3 regions of the Rhodococcus sp. IEGM 1330 genome follow, and region 3 is predicted to be linked to each of the others. Evidence: predicted binding sites of a transcription regulator. Region 3 holds the regulator's gene; each other region holds the start of a gene.
What was found. The regulator LexA, encoded in region 3, represses DNA repair genes until DNA is damaged. The targets are predictions, from matches to a motif close to CGAACANNTGTTCG.

Region 1: a site for LexA is predicted at 3,273-3,286, ahead of R4P57_RS06760 (HNH endonuclease signature motif containing protein). Genes of this name have one in related genera too.
Region 2: a site for LexA is predicted at 2,782-2,795, ahead of R4P57_RS25430 (HNH endonuclease signature motif containing protein). Genes of this name have one in related genera too.

The regions. Positions count from the first base shown of each region.
Region 1 covers NZ_JAWLSB010000002.1:375,684-381,155, forward strand. The annotation lists gene R4P57_RS06745 (HAMP domain-containing sensor histidine kinase) at 1-483, opposite strand, end outside; gene R4P57_RS06750 (response regulator transcription factor) at 480-1,163, opposite strand; gene R4P57_RS06755 (hypothetical protein) at 1,291-1,878, shown strand; gene R4P57_RS06760 (HNH endonuclease signature motif containing protein) at 1,939-3,258, opposite strand; gene R4P57_RS06765 (DinB family protein) at 3,411-3,986, opposite strand; gene R4P57_RS06770 (CPBP family intramembrane glutamic endopeptidase) at 3,992-4,735, opposite strand; gene R4P57_RS06775 (YhgE/Pip domain-containing protein) at 4,755-5,472, opposite strand, start outside.
Region 2 covers NZ_JAWLSB010000015.1:69,007-74,478, reverse strand. The annotation lists gene R4P57_RS25450 (MSMEG_0568 family radical SAM protein) at 1-746, opposite strand, end outside; gene R4P57_RS25445 (MSMEG_0572/Sll0783 family nitrogen starvation response protein) at 756-1,280, opposite strand; gene R4P57_RS25440 (hypothetical protein) at 1,553-1,933, shown strand; gene R4P57_RS25435 (hypothetical protein) at 1,926-2,330, shown strand; gene R4P57_RS25430 (HNH endonuclease signature motif containing protein) at 2,810-4,231, shown strand; gene R4P57_RS25425 (SRPBCC family protein) at 4,317-4,745, opposite strand; gene R4P57_RS25420 (ATP-dependent DNA ligase) at 4,805-5,472, shown strand, end outside.
Region 3 covers NZ_JAWLSB010000001.1:929,305-934,776, forward strand. The annotation lists gene ptsP (phosphoenolpyruvate--protein phosphotransferase) at 1-506, shown strand, start outside; gene R4P57_RS04300 (uracil-xanthine permease family protein) at 527-1,798, shown strand; gene R4P57_RS04305 (acyl-CoA dehydrogenase family protein) at 1,948-3,090, shown strand; gene lexA (transcriptional repressor LexA) at 3,167-3,850, opposite strand; gene R4P57_RS04315 (hypothetical protein) at 4,233-4,643, shown strand; gene nrdR (transcriptional regulator NrdR) at 4,744-5,208, shown strand; gene hrpA (ATP-dependent RNA helicase HrpA) at 5,221-5,472, opposite strand, start outside.

The DNA of each region.
Region 1 (5,472 bases), on a different contig from region 3:
GCGCAATTGTTGGCGAACATCGGCGATCGCGGTGGTGTCACCGAGTAGTGACAGCGTCGATCCGTCGGGCAGGGGCTTCGTGATCTCCAGCGAATCCGACCGCGGGGCAGGCGGATTGGGCGGTCCCGGGGGAGTGGGCGCATTCGACGGGCCGGACGGAGGGTTGGGTGCCGCGGGCCGATCGCCCTGCGCGGGAGGCCCGCCACCGGGCACACCGTAGACCGTTCCGTCGGCGGTGGTGATCCGAACTCGGATGGCGTCGCCCTGCAGGGCCTGCACCAAGTCCTGCGCACCGACCCCGCTGTCGACCAGTTCGACCGCTCGGTCGGCCCGATCGCTCAAGCGAGCATCGAGATCGCGTCGAAGCTGCTGGCCAAGAACCACATCCACCGATGCACCGACCACAAGCAGCAGCACCGCGAACAAGACGACGACGGTGGCGACCACCCGGGTGCGCAACGAGGGCGTGGGCGTGCGGTTCACTGCGGTGCCCGCAGGGCGTAGCCGAGGCCACGGACAGTGTGGATCAACCGCGGACCGTGCGCTTCCATCTTGCGACGCAACGCACTGACGTGCACTTCCACCAGATTGCCGTCGTACGCCCCGTAACCCCAGACCGATTCGAGGATAGATGTTTTCGAGACAGTGCGACCGCGCTGCGCGACGAGGAAGGTTGCCAACCGAAGTTCGGTCGCGGTCAGGTCGAGGACGTGGCCTGCGCGAGTGACGACCCCCGCGGACTCGTCCACCAGCAGATCGCCCACTTGAATTGCGTCCGAGGATCTCCCGCGTCTACGCAGCACCGATTTCGCTCGTGCTACCACCTCGTCGAGCTGAAACGGCTTGACCACGTAGTCGTCTGCGCCGTCGCTCAGACCGCGCAGTCGGTCTTCCAACCGGTCCTTCGCGGTGACCATGATGATTCCTGCATCGCTGCTCTGGCGGACGACGTCGATCAGCGCGAACCCGTCCCGCGCGCCGGGCAGCATGACGTCGAGAATCACGACATCCGGGCGAAAGCCTGCCATCGTGGTCTCGAAGTCGTCGCCGTCGGGCAAGGACGCGGCGGTGAATCCCGCGTCCTCGAATGCGGCCACCAACGCTTCTCGGATGGGCAGCGAGTCCTCCACCACCATCACCCGGGGAGCGGAACTGTATGTCATGCCTCGATTGTCACCCACCAGCTGAAGTGATCCTGAAGATGCGTCCAGCTTCAGGGTGACTTCAGCTGGCGGCGGCAGGGTCGGTGACAGACCGAAACGAACGAGACAGTCCGACCAAGGAGTGAACGTGAACGATCAGACACAGCCGATCCCCGCCGCATCGAACCCGGAGCCAGTCCCCGGCAACGAGGTTCGAGAGACCAGGCCGAAGCGGTGGAAGGGACGGGTGCCGATTGTGGCGACGGCGGCAGCGGGACTCGCTGTCGGTGCGCTGGTTGCGTCGGCAGTCTTCGCTGCCACGGGACCGGACGTCTCGCCCGGAGTGTCCACGGTGGCGTCGTCTTCGACACTGGGGCAGCGAACCGACGGTGGTGGCGGGTCGGATGCACCCAGTACACCGGGAGCCCCGGAGTCCACCGACGGTTCGACGGCCCCCGCACCGGCCGATGGTGCAACACCGCCGGCCCCGGGTGACGGCGCAACTCCGCCTGCTCCGCCCGCGGGTGGTCCGGGCAAGGGTGGCCCAGCTGAGGAAGGTCCGGGTAAGGGTGGACCGGGCCCGGAGGGTGCTGTGTGTGCACCGGAAGACGGTGCGACGCCGCCTGCTCCGCCGACTCCGGGTGCTGAGGGTGACGGTGCGACACCGCCCGCTCCTCCGGCTCCGGCTGACGGTTCAACTCCTCCCGCACCACCCGCAGCTCCGTCGGGTTCCTGAACCAACCTCTTCCAGCCCCGCACCGTGTTCTCGGTGCGGGGCTGGAGTCTTTCTTGGGGCTCAGGCGATGTGGGGGCCTGCTCGGGCGTGGGATGGTCTGGGTTGTCGGTACGGGTCGACGGTGGCCGGTGGGACGAACCAGGGGTGGCCATCGGTGGCGATGAACACTTCCCAGTCGGAGTGGTGCATAAGTCGGTGGTGGAATCCGCAGAGCAGAACGAGGTTGTTCATGTCGGTGGGGCCGCCGTCTGCCCAGTGCCAGATGTGGTGCGCTTCGGTCCAGGATGCGGGTTTCCCGCAGCCGGGGAACGCGCAGCCGTGATCGCGGGCGGTGAGGGCTTTGCGTTGTTTGGCGGTGACGGTGCGTGCGGTGCGGGCGAGGTTGATCGGGGAACCGTGTTCGTCCATGACGATGGCGGTGAGGACACAATCACACGCCAACTGCCGAGAAGTGTTGCGGGAGAGTGGTCCCATCCAGGGGAGCCAGCCGACGGTGGTGCCGTCGCCGAACAGGTCCCTGTATGCGCCGCGATCCGTGGAGGGGTGGTTGTCATCATCGGATTCGTCTGCAGTGCGAGTGTTCTCGTCGTCGGTGATGTCGTCGGCGTCGGCACTGTCTCGGAGGTCGGTGAGATCGCGCAGGGTGATGTGCAGGTTCAGGTGGGGGCGTTCACCGCCTTCGATGGGGCGATTGCTGGAGGCGAGGTATTGGTCGAGGATGTGTCCGAAGGCGTCGGCTCGGCGCCTGGCGGGACTCCGGTCGTCTTCGGTGCCGTCGGCGGCGGGTCGGGGTTCGGTCAGGGGTGAGAGTGCGGTGAGGAGTTTTTCTCCGGTGATCGCATCGAAGTCTCCTTTGAGTACCAGCCGCCCGTTCAAGGTCTTGGAGGCGAAGAGTTCGTTGCGGTCGGTGTCCTCTGGAGGTGGTTTGTTGCCGCCGAAGCTGTCTTCAAGTTTGGTGATCGCTTCGCGGATGCGGCCGGTACGCGCTTGGGGTCCGGTCGCAGCGGTGATCATGGCTTTACGGGCGATGTCTTGTCCGGCTTGGGGGAGGTTTTTCGGGGGTGTTTCGGCGAAGGTGAGGATCAGGGCGGCGTGGTCGATGGTCATGACGCCTGTGTTGACGGCGTCGGCGATGTCGGGGAAGTTCTTCATGCCGCGGCCCAGGGCGACGATCTTGTTCGCTGTGCTGGGAGAGAGCAGGGTGGTGGAGGTGAGCCAGCCGGCGGGTCCGGGGAAGCCGAGTTTTTCGCGGGAGACGCGGGTGTCGATCTCGCCGACGAGGGCGATCCGTCGGGCTTCGAGCAGTTGGATTTTGTGGGAGACCGCGGCAGCGTCGGCGAGGAGTTCGCTGTCGCTCAGTTGCCAGATCGCTGCGGTCATGGAAGCAAGTGTATCGAACGCACATTCGACTGGCAACCTTAGTGCAATCGAAAACTATTGCCCTGCATAACTATTCGCTATCCAGAACCTGTCGGTGGGGTGTGGTAGGGGTCGGTGGCACCTGACGTCAGGGGATGAGATCAATCATGAGGTCAATCAGATTCTCTGGCAACCGTTTCCAACTCGGCTCGATATGCGGCCCACCATGCTGCGTCGCCGTCGGCCATATTTTCGTTGCCCAATCGGAGTCCGACAGAGTCGTCGAGGAGCTCGCGCACGATGTCCGCATGCCCGGCATGGCGGTTGGTTTCGGCGACGAGGTGCACGAGCACGCGGTGCAGAGTTACTTCCTGCTTCTCGACGGGCCAGTGCAGGACGCGTCCGGCAGTGTCGAGGTCGTTCGATTCGATGGTCTTGTCGGAGTGCAACCAGGCCTCGCGGTACAGGTCGACGATGAACTCGGAGGATTCGTCGGCAGCGGCCCACATATCCGAATTCAGTTGCGCCTCGGCTGATTCGGTGAGTGCGGCAAATCGCGCCGGGAATTCTCGGCCGAAGGTGAGGCCGAAATAGCCGTATTCGACGATCGCCAGGTGCTTGATCAGCCCCAGGAGATTCGTTCCGGTCGGCGTCATCGGCCGTCGTTTTTGGTACTCGGTGAGGCCGTCGAGCTTCCACAGCATGTTCTCGCGTGCGATCCGCAGGTACTGGTGCAGCTCGTCTTTCATATCTTTCAGCTCACCGACGCGTGCCAGACCAGCGCGGCAGCCAGCGCGCCGAGTCCATTCAACGACCAGTGCAGGGCGATGGGCGCGATCAAACTTCCGCTACGGCTGCGCAGCCACGTGAACACCACGCCCGCCGCCGCAGTCGCCACCACGGCGAGCGCGATGCCGACGATCTGCCCGAACAGCCCGCCGCCGAGAAATCCGCTCAGCCCCACGTTGCCCGCCGTCAGTCCCAGCGAGGACGCGATGTGCCACAGACCGAACAACAGAGACCCTGCAGCGAACACCCCCCGAGCTCCGTAAATGCGACCCAGCGTGCCGTGCAGCACCCCGCGGAACGCGAGTTCTTCCGGGATGACGGTCTGCAGCGGAATGACGATCATCGATGCGACGATGGCTGCGGAGACGGTTGCGTATCTATCGGCCATGAAGAAGGGCCGAGTGAGTGGCAGCAACGCACCGATCGCGACGACGGTGAGGACGACCCCGACGGCTCCGAGTGCGTACAGAGATCCGGTCTTCCACTGCTTCGGAGACAGTCCCAGTTCGGCCCACCCCAGACCGCGACGGTTCGCCAGGACGACCAGCAGAACAGCGGCGATCGGAACCGTCGCGATACTGGCCCACACCGTGGTGAAGTGCGCGATGAGGTTGGTGCCCACGAGCACGAGGACGACGATGGCGACGTCGAGGTAAGCGTGGAAGGCGCGTCGGGGTGCCACGCTCCCGGCTGGATTCACAGCAAGCATTGGATCGAGTGTACTGGCGTCAGCTGTGAGCGCGGGATGAATCGAGGCCTCGGTCGAGGCCTTTGCCGTCGTAGATGCGCGTGAACACCACGCCGAACACGAGCCCGATGAGCAAGCCGAGAGACGTCATGCCCACCGAGTGCAGCAGGCCTGCGTCGAGTGAGGCGTTGAAGTACAGGATCGAGCGGGTGCCGAGGAAGATCTGGTGCATCGGCTCGAACTGCGCGAGCCAGGTGAAGAGCCGCGGGCTGGCTTCGAGGGGAATGGTGCCGCCCGACGACGGCAACGCCAGGATGACGAACACGATCAGATTGATCAGCAATCCTGCTGTGCCGAACGCCGACATCACCGCCAATGCCGTGATGCCGACCGCGGTGATCGCGAACGCGCCGTACATCCATAGGGTCCAGGCGTGGGTGATCGGCATACCGAGCAGATGGCTGATCAGCAGATAGAGGGCAGACACCAGCATGGCCAGGACGATCATCACGAGCCATTTCACGAGCAGCGTCTGGAAGCGGTTGATCAGGGTCGGTCCGCGATGGATGTACTTGGGGCCGATCTCTGTGGGCGTGAATCCGAGTAGGCCGTCGACGAGTGCGCTGACGATGGTCGCACCGGTGAAGCCCGCCAGGACGAGCAGGAGCGCGTAATAGAAGGCGGACAGGCCACCGCCGGTGCCGTCGGGCAGAGGATCGTATTGGGCGACGATCACATCGATCGGCTGCGCGAGGGTG
Region 2 (5,472 bases), on a different contig from region 3:
CGAACCGCTTCTTTCCACGCAGCGCGGTACTCGTCCATCGAGACCGAGGCCTTGCCCGGCATCCACCGGCGTCGAACGTCGTCGTCGAGAGATTCGACGTGGATGCCGATGGATTCGGCTCCGGCGTCGTACAGATCCGTAATCGTCTGCAGGTCGCCAGGGGGTTCGCACTGCACCTGGATCGGCAGCTGCGGAACCACAGCCTTGATGGCTCGCACGCATCGGGCCAAGTGACGGGCACCGCGATCTTTCGCGGCCGAGGTGCCGGTCGTCATGACCATCTGCGTGACGCCGTCGAGCCGTACCGCCGCCTCGGCCACCTCGGCGAGCTGCGCCGGGGTCTTGACGGCGATGGTGTCGCCGGCCTCGAGCGAGGCCTCGATGGAGCAGAAGCGGCAGCGTTGATCGGCGTCGTAGCGGATGCAGGTCTGCACCACGGTGGTCGCGAGAACGCTGGAGCCGTGGAGCTTGGCGATCTTCTCGTAGGCGATACCGTCTGCAGTGAAGAGGTCGTAGAACTTCGGACGGTCGACGGCCTGAACATCGAGACCGATGTCGTTGCCGTCGAACAACACTCGCCCTTCTTCGAGAACGTACGGGCTGAGCGGATTGCGGGGGATGGCTGCGCCGAGGCCATCGATCGTGACATGCCCGTCGTCGCTCGGCCCGGCGCCTGCCGTTCTCGAGACCGGCGTGTATCCTCGGATACCGAGCAACGCCAGATCTACACGCGTACTGACCGACATGGTTCGCTCCTAGACCATGTAGGTCGAGTTGATGATGGCACCCTTGCGTGCGTAGTGAATCAACGCATCCTGCACGTCCAGGGGGTGTGCCGGGATGACGCCCTCGATGAGGTCCTCTTCGCGGCCACCGTGCAATGCGAGCCCGAAGCGGCAACAGAACACGGTGCCACCCTCGGCGATGAACGTCGCGAGCGAATCGTTGATGTTCTGCTCGCCCGGGAAGCCGGAGTCGCCGGTCGTCGGAAAGCCCCGAGTAGCAAGGCAATTGATAGCGCCGGGACCGTAGAAGTACATGGCCGACTCGAAACCCTTGCGCAGAGCGCGCGTTGCCTGGAGCACAGCGACGAAGGAGACCGACGACTCGTGGGCGATGCCGTGCACCAGCGTGAAGTAGCTCTCGCCGTTCTCGGCCTTGTAGTCGGGGAAGATCTTGGTGGAGCCGTAGATGTTGCTGCCCTTGGGAAGTGACGGGTGCGGGATCTCTTCGAGGGACTTCTTGATGTTCTCGGCGATGGACTGGTCGAGGTCTGACACGGGTGTCTCCTGAGGTTCGCAGAGCTGGCTGAATGCAGTGGGCAACTACTCGAGATGCGGTGGACACCGATGGCCACCTGAGGAAGAGAGGTCATGTCCGGCGAGAGAGCAGATCCTCTGCGGCCATAGGACAAGTACAAGCCCCATCCATTTCCGATTGGTCACACCCGGAACAACGCCGTGTTTCGAGGGCCTCACAGTGTTGACGTGGCGTTACGCGGATAGTGTGGAGGCCGCACCACCCATCCACCACGAACCTGACGAGGAACTCGATGATCGGCGCCGTCACCGGCTTGTTGTATGCGTTGTCCCTGGTCGTAGGCGTCTGGGTACTCGCGAAGCTCGTCATGAACCGACCGGTTCTGCTGAAGAACAAGTCCGATCGAGCACTGTTCTGGACCATCGCCGCCACCGAGGCCGTCGTTGCGCTGCAGACCGTCATCGGGTTCGTCATGATGTTCACCTCGGATCGCGAGATACACCGGCTGACATTCGGGTCCTACCTCGTCGGACTGCTGTTCCTGCTCCCCCTCGGCACGTGGTGGTCCCTGGGCGACCGCTCCCGCGGCGGCACAGCAGTGCTCCTCGTTGCCGTCCTCACCCTCGCGGCCATGGTGCTGCGCCTGAGTCAGATTTGGGCCGGATATGCCTGACAACCTCCAGCAAGCGACGCGCACCGGATTCGGGCGCTTCCTCATCGCCGTCTACGCCGTGTTCGCCGTCGCCGCGACCTCACGCTCGATCGTGCAGCTCACCACACGATTCGACGACGCACCGGTGGCGTATCTGCTGTCGGCTTTCGCGGCGGTGGTCTACATCATCGCCACGGTAGGACTGGCCCGAGCAACCGAAGCATCGCGACGAGTGGTGACGGTCTCCTGCATCATCGAACTCGTCGGGGTGATCGGCATCGGCACCCTCAGCTACATCCAGCCCCAGGACTTCCCGGAGCCAACGGTGTGGTCGCACTTCGGATCCGGATACGTCTTCATCCCGGTGATACTCCCCATCGCGGGACTGTGGTGGTTGCGAAAGACTCGACAGCGGTAGGGGTCTGTTCTGATTTAGCCCTATTGGCTGAAGTTTCGACGCGCCACGGTTTCGCTCTCCGCTCAGGACTTGCACGACGATCAGCCTCGCCACCGACGACATCGCGGACACGCGAGGCATAACCGTCACCTTGGGGCATTTCCGTTCGCGCAGCTGACAAACGTGCGGGACGCTCCCCCACCGGCTCGTGGGACGCCCGTGCCGCGAAGTCGGCCGTTCATGACGGCGCAGGAGGCCGGCCGATGCGCTCGAGTTAAGCACCGCTGTTCGTCGACTTCAGGTGGGACGTCGAGATACTTGCCGCGTTGCTCGTGATCGGAACTGGGACCGGGACTGCGGCGACCATCATCCCGAAACGCGCGCAGCCGCTCCTATCACACGCCTCCGACAGGCTTTCTTTGGCGAATAGTTATGCAGCGCAATAGTTTTCGATTTGATCATCATTGCTTATCGAACGCACGTTCGATACACTTCATGGCATGACCGCAGCGATCTGGCAACTGAGCGAGAGCGAACTCCTCGCCGACGCTGCTGCGGTCTCCCACAAAATCCAACTGCTCGAAGCCCGGCGGATCGCCCTCGTCGGCGAGATCGACACCCGCGTCTCCCGCGAAAAACTCGGCTTCCCCGGACCCGCAGGCTGGCTCACCTCCACCACCCTGCTCTCGCCCTCCAAAGCGAACAAGATCGTCGCCCTGGGCCGCGGACTGAAGAACTTCCCCGACATCGCCGACGCCGTCAACACCGGCGTCATGACCATCGACCATGCAGCCTTGATTCTGACCTTCGCCGAAACACCCCCGAAGAACCTGCCGCAAGCCGGGCTGGACATCGCCCGTAAAGCCATGATCACCGCTGCGACCGGACCCCAAGCGCGCACCGGCCGCATCCGCGAAGCGATCACCAAACTCAACGACAGATTCGGCGGCAACAAACCACCTCCAGAGGACACCGACCGCAACGAATTCTTCGCCTCCAAGACCTTGAACGGCCGGTTGGTACTCAAAGGAGACTTCGATGCGATCACCGGAGAAGAACTCCTCACCGCACTCTCACCGCTGACCGAACCCCGACCGGCAGCCGACGGCACCCAAGACGATCGCAGCCCCGCCAGGCGCAGAGCCGACGCCTTCGGGCACATCCTCGACCAATACCTCGCCTCGAGCGACCGGCCCATCGAAGGTGGTGAACGACCCCACCTCAACCTGCACATCAGCCTCCGCGATCTCACCGACCTCCGAGACAGTGCCGACGCCGACGACATCACCGACGACGAAAACTCACGCGTAGCAGCCGAATCCGACACCGACACCGTCGATCCGGTCGACATCAACACCGGACACCCCATCACCCCTGACGCAACAACCGAGCCGGACCACGAAGACGGCAGCGGCAGCGGCACTGGCGGTGAGGGCGGTGCTGCCGCTGATCGCGGCGCGTATCGCGACTTGTTCGGCGACGGCACCACGGTCGGCTGGCTCCCGTGGATGGGACCACTCTCCCGCAACACCTCCCGCCAACTCGCCTGCGATTGTGTCCTCACTGCCATCGTCATGGACGAACACGGCTCCCCGATCAACCTCGCCCGCACCGCACGCACCGTCACCGCCAAACAACGCAAAGCCCTCACCGCCCGCGATCACGGTTGCGCATTCCCCGGCTGCGGGAAACCTGCCGCCTGGACCGAAGGACACCACATCTGGCACTGGGGCGACGGCGGCCCCACCGACATGAACAACCTCGTCCTGCTCTGCGGATTCCACCACCGACTCATGCACCATTCCGACTGGGAAGTGTTCATCGGCACCGATGGCCACCCCTGGTTCATCCCACCGGCAACCGTCGACCCCTACCGACAACCCAGACAATCCCACGCCCGAGCAGGCCCCCACATCGCATAACCATCGAAACCGACACCAGCCCCGCACCGAAACAACGGTGCGGGGCTGGAAGAGGTTGTCGTGCAGCTACTTCAGCGAAGAACTATCACTTCAACGCCGCCAGGTTCGCAACGGATTTCTTGACATCGGTATCGAGAGCGCGCGCCACCACCGATCCCACCGGACCGAACAGCACACCCCCACCGAATTTCGCGTCGAGCGTCAGCTCCGATCCGCCCTCGGCCTCACGCACATGGACGGTCAGCGAGATTCTCACCCCGCCTTTGCCGCGGCCGGACATCTCGATCAGCTTGGGCTCGTCGTATTGCGTGAAGGTCCAGTTGATCGTGTTCTTGAAACCCTTCACCTTCACCAGCGACTCGACTTCGGTGCCCTTGCCGACCTTCTTGGGTGGTGGGCTGCACCACCCACCGTGAATGGTCATCCACTCGTCGAACCGATCGAGCGCGGAAGCCTTGTCCCACGCGCCCTGCGGATTTTCGGGCATCTGCACCGAGACACTGATCGTCGCCATGAGATCGAGCCTGTCACAACTTGCCCGCAGGTTCTGACGTCGGCCACTAACCTGAGACGATGGCCACGCTCGAGATCGAAGGACGGAAGGTCTCCGTCACCAACCTCGACAAAGTGCTGTTCCCCGAAACCGGCACCACCAAGAGCCACATCATCGAGTACTACACCACCATCGCACCTGCGATGCTTCCTCACCTCGTGGGCCGCGCGGTGACCCGTAAGCGCTGGCCGAACGGCGTCGATCAGTCCTCCTTCTTCGAGAAGAACCTCGCCGCGTCTGCACCCGACTGGCTCGATCGGCGTTCGATGCAACACTCCGACCGCGTCGTCGCCTACCCACTGTTCTCCACTGCAGCCGATCTGGCATGGCTCGGTCAACAAGCGGCCATCGAAGCGCACGTGCCACAGTGGCGGTTCGACGGCACCGAACCCGGACCGGCCACCCGCATGGTCTTCGACCTCGACCCCGGCGACGACGTGGATCTCGCCCGATGCGCCGAAGTCGCCTGCGAGATAAGGGATCTGATCGGCGACATCGGCATGACCGCATATCCGGTCACCAGCGGCAGCAAAGGTATTCACCTGTACGTCCCGCTGGAGAAACCGCTGTCGACCTCCGGCGCGTCCACCGTCGCCAAACGTGTTGCCACCCTGCTCGAAGAACGATCACCGGACAGGGTTACGGCAACGATGGCGAAAGCGAAACGAACCGGGCGCGTGTTCGTCGA
Region 3 (5,472 bases):
CTCCGATGATCGCAACCGCGCTGGAGGCGAAAGATTTCGCCGCCGACGTCCGTGAACGAGGACTGACACCCGGCGTCATGATCGAGGTTCCCGCAGCCGCGCTGCTCGCCGAGCACATCCTCGAGCATGTGGACTTCCTGTCCATCGGCACCAACGACCTGGCGCAGTACACGATGGCCGCCGACCGCATGTCTGCTCAGCTCGCCGGTCTGACCGATCCGTGGCAGCCGGCGGTATTGGCACTGGTGGCCCACACCGCTGCCGCGGGTGCCAAGGCCGGCAAGCCGGTCGGGGTCTGCGGCGAGGCCGCTGCCGATCCGCTCCTGGCCTGTGTGTTGGTCGGACTCGGCATCACCTCACTGTCTGCTGCGTCGGCCGCCGTCGCGCATGTGGGTTCCAAATTGGCCACGGTCACGCTCGCCCAGTGCAAGGAAGCGGCCGCCGCAGCGCTCAAAACGGACAGCACCGCCGCTGCCCGTGAGGCAGTGAGCGCGATCCTCGGCTGACGCCATAGTCTTTTCCCATCATGAGAAATCTGGGTTGGACGCTGCACGGAAACGGAAAGACCGTCGAGGCCGGGGCGGTGGTGGCACCGGACGAGAGATTGACGTGGCCGCGCACCGTCGGCATCGGGATGCAGCATGTCGTCGCGATGTTCGGTGCCACGTTGCTCGTTCCGACGATCACCGGCTTCCCGGTGTCGACGACACTGCTGTTCTCGGGCATCGGGACGGTGCTGTTCCTGATCATCACCCGGGGGCGCGTGCCCAGCTACCTCGGGTCGTCCTTCGCATTCCTTGCTCCGCTCGGTGCCACCCAGGCGAACGGCCCGGCCGCGCAGCTCGGCGCCGTTCTGTGCGTCGGACTCGTACTCGCGGCCATCGGGGTCGTGGTCAAGATCGCCGGTCGGCGCGTGCTCGACGCCGCCATGCCGCCCGTGGTCACCGGTGCCGTGGTCGTGTTGATCGGGTTGAATCTGGCCCCGGCCGCGACGACGTCGTTCGAGGCGCAGCCCCTCATCGCCGCCGTCACGCTTGTCGCCATTCTGTTGGCCACGGCCATCGGACCGGGACTGCTCGGGCGACTCGGAATTCTGGTCGGTGTCGTCGTCGGTTGGGTGTTCGCCGCGGTCACCGGTGGAATCGCGCAGCCACGCCTCGACGCTCTGAGTGCGGCGAGCTGGATCGGCCTGCCGGAGTTCCGTGGACCGTCGTTCGAGCTGTCGGTGATCCTGGTGGCGCTGCCGGTGGTGATCGTCCTCGTCGCCGAGAACGTCGGACACGTCAAGGCCGTCGCTGCGATGACCGGCAAGAACCTCGACGACGTGGCAGGCGACGCGCTGATCGCCGACGGGTTGGCGACCACCCTGGCCGGAGCCGCTGGTGGCTCGGGCACCACCACGTACGCCGAGAACATCGGGGTCATGGCCGCCACCCGCGTCTATTCGACGGCCGCGTACTGGGTCGCGGCCGTCACCGCGATAGTGCTGGCGTTCTCGCCCAAGTTCGGTGCCCTGATCTTCACCGTGCCCGACGGCGTCATCGGGGGAGCGACCCTGGTTCTGTACGGACTCATCGGGCTACTGGGCGTTCGCATCTGGACCGACGCGAAGGTCGACTTCACCGATCCGGTCAATCTCATGGTCGTCGCTGCGGCGCTCGTCGCCGGAATCGGTGACCTGACACTGGCTGTCGGATCGGTCGAGCTCGGCGGTATCGCGTGGGGTTCCGTCGGCATCCTTGTCGGCTACCCGATCGTCTCGGCGCTCGCGAGGAGTACAGGCAAACGAGGTCGCTAGCGGGGTCGGTCACGGATCGCGCACGTTTTGGTCATCGACCTCCGCTGTACCCCGAACGTACTGTTGGAACGTGACGTCAGTCGTACCGACGACCGCGAATGACACCGTTCACAGGTCGACGTCGGTATGCACCGAACAAGGAGACATTCGTGGAACGCACACTTTTCGAGCCCGAGCACGAGCTGTTCCGGGAGTCGTACCGGAAGTTTCTCGAACAGCACGTAGCCCCCAATCATGCGAAGTGGGAAGAGCAGAACATCGTCGACCGCGGCGTCTGGGTCGAGGCCGGTAAGCAGGGCTTCCTCGGAACGGCTGCGCCCGAGGAATTCGGCGGCGGCGGAGTCAAGGACTTCCGCTACAACGCCATCGTCACCGAGGAAACCACCCGCGGTGGATACAGCGGTATCGGCTTCACCCTGCACAACGACGTCGTCGCGCCGTATCTGATCGATCTTGCGAATGACGAGCAGAAGCAGCGCTGGCTCCCCGGATTCTGCTCCGGCGAACTGATCACCGCGATCGCGATGACCGAGCCGGGCACCGGAAGCGACCTGCAGGGCATCAAGACCAAGGCCGTACGCGACGGCGACGACTGGGTGCTCAACGGCTCGAAGACATTCATCACCAACGGAATCAACGCCGATTTGATCATCGTCGTGGCGTGCACCGATCCCGAGAAGGGCGCACAGGGCTTCAGCCTGCTGGTCGTCGAACGCGACATGCCCGGATTCGAGCGAGGCCGCAACCTCGACAAGATCGGCATGAAGGCCCAGGACACCGCCGAACTCAGCTTCACCGATGTTCGCGTGCCCGCTGCCAACCTGCTCGGCGACGAGGGCATGGGCTTCATCTACCTGATGCAGAATCTGCCTCAGGAGCGGCTCTCCATCGCCGTCGTCGCCGCAGCGGCGATGGAATCGGCACTGGACATGACCATCCAGTACTGCCGCGACCGCAAGGCCTTCGGAAAGTCGATCGGCAAGTTCCAGAACACCCGATTCGTGTTGGCGGAGTTGGCCACCGAAACCACCGCCACCCGAATCATGGTGGACAAGTTCATCGAACTGCTCAACGCAGACAAGTTGACCGTCCAAGAAGCCGCGATGGCGAAGTGGTGGACCACCGAGAATCAGGTGAAACTGATCGACCGGTGCCTGCAGCTGCACGGTGGCTACGGCTACATGAAGGAATACCCGATCGCCAAGGCGTACATGGACTCTCGTGTGCAGACCATCTACGGCGGCACCACCGAAATCATGAAGGAGATCATCGGCCGCGGATTGAATCTGTGATCCGCTGATCCGAAGAACGCAGAGGGCCGCAGCACTATGTGCTGCGGCCCTTCGCGTGTCACTTCGGTGTCGATTTCTACAGCTTGCGCATCACGGTGACGACCTTGCCGAGGATCGCGGCGTTGTTGCCCGGAATCGGCTCGAAGAGCGGGTTGTGCGGCAGCAGCCACACCTCGCCCTTGGACCGCTTGAACGTCTTGACGGTGGCCTCGCCGTCGATCATGGCAGCGACGATGTCGCCGTTGTCGGCCACGGACTGCTGACGAACAACCACCCAGTCGCCGTCGCAGATCGCCGCGTCGATCATCGACTCGCCGACCACCTTGAGCAGAAACAGAGAACCCTGACCCACCAGCTCGCGGGGGAGCGGAAACACGTCCTCGACGGCCTCTTCGGCCAGAATCGGACCGCCGGCGGCGATCCGGCCCAATACCGGTACGAACGTCGGGGTCGGCAACCGATCCTGTTCCTCGGACGCCGGCGATCCGTCGACGGCGGCGGCAGCCTGATCGGCCTGCACCTCGTCGAGACCGCGGACGTCGACGGCGCGGGGGCGGTTGGCGTCGCGCCGGAGGAAGCCCTTGCGCTCGAGGGTGCGGAGTTGGTGAGCGACGGAGGAGGTCGATGTCAGGCCGACCGCATCACCGATCTCCCGAATGCTCGGTGGGTAACCGCGCTCGGTGACCGAAGCGCGAATGACCTCGAGTACCTTCCGCTGCCGCTCGGTGAGACCCGCACTGATGTCGGTGTCGACCTCCATGGCCTTGGATGTCGGTTCCGCGGCCGGCTTACCCGCTGCGGCCTTCGTTGCGGTGGCCCTGGCTCCGGTCGTCTTGGAACCCGTCGTCGTGGAACGCGTGGTCGACCTCGTCGAGGTCTCGTCCTTCATGCTGTCGGCCTCCTGCTGGTGTCCTGGATCCGGTCTGCGGGGTAGGTCTGCGCGGACTGGAGTTGATGGTGTCGACTCGTGGCGTGTGGTTTCTGACACGAATCTAGCGTGTATCAGCTGTTGAATCAAACATCTGTTCGACTCGTGTCGCGTTTTCTACAGACTTTGTCGGAGGCTCGTGATAGAACTTCGAACAAGCGTCCATCGAACGCCTGATCGAACATTCGATCCAACGAGCGAAGTCGAGGTTCCGATGACCATCATCACCGATCGCCCCACCGCCGCCGGTGTCCGTGCCCGATCCACTGTCGTCGAGCGTCGCCGCCGGGCGCGTCCCGTTCTGCAGAGTCCCATCGGGATGCACGGTGTCACGGCACCCCGTACGCAGAGCGCACCGTGCCTCCCGGTCCTCGATCCGTCGTGGACCGATGTCACCGATCGCGAGGAGGCCGATCGCGAGTTCGACGCGACCTCCGCGCACTTCGCGAGTCAGCCGGTTCGGATGCGATCGCTCGTGCTGACCGTGTTGGCGGTCCTGGTCGTGGCAGGCGGCCTGATCGGCATCGCGAACCTGCGGGCCGTTGCCCCCGATGCAGGCGCGCAGCCGGCCGGTGTGGTCGAAGTGCACGACGGAGCTCTCGTCGAGTACACGCCCGGCAGATGACCACCGGCCCCGTCGGGTTCGAGAAGACTGAGTATCCTCGACAGACTGCCCCGATGTGCGTGCTCGTCGTCGGAGCATCGGCTACGACGGAGGATCCCTTATGCATTGCCCGTTCTGCAGGCATCCCGACTCACGCGTGGTCGACTCGCGTGAGATGGACGAGGGGCAAGCAATCCGGCGGCGTCGATCCTGCCCGGAGTGCGGTCGTCGATTCACGACCGTCGAGGCCGCAGTGCTTGCAGTCGTGAAACGCAGCGGCGTGACCGAGCCGTTCAGCCGCGAGAAAGTCGTCAAGGGAGTCCGACGCGCCTGCCAGGGCAGAGATGTGGACAACGATGCGCTGAACCTGCTGGCACAGCAGGTCGAGGACGCCATCCGTGCAGCGGGATCCGCAGAGATTCCCAGCAACGAAGTGGGGTTGGCCATTCTCGGTCCACTCCGTGATCTGGACGAAGTGGCCTACCTGCGCTTCGCTTCCGTCTACCGCTCGTTCAGCTCGGCCGAGGACTTCGAGAAAGAAATCCACGAACTGCGCAAGCACCGCGAGTCCGCCGACATCGACTGACAGTCCTGCCCGTCAGCGACTCTGGTCCGAGATCGCCTTCTCGATGCGCTTCTCCGAGACCGGATACGCCGTACGAATCCCCTGGGCGAACAATCCCACGCGCAACTCCTCGATCATCCAGAACAGTTCCTGTACCCCGGAACTGTTCTTTCTGCTTTCCGGAAGCGAATCCAACAGTCGCCCGTACGACGCGTACACCCGATCGAGTACATCCATCGCCGCCGCGTCACGGCCCGCGCTGCTCGGCAGGGTCGCCAACCGCTT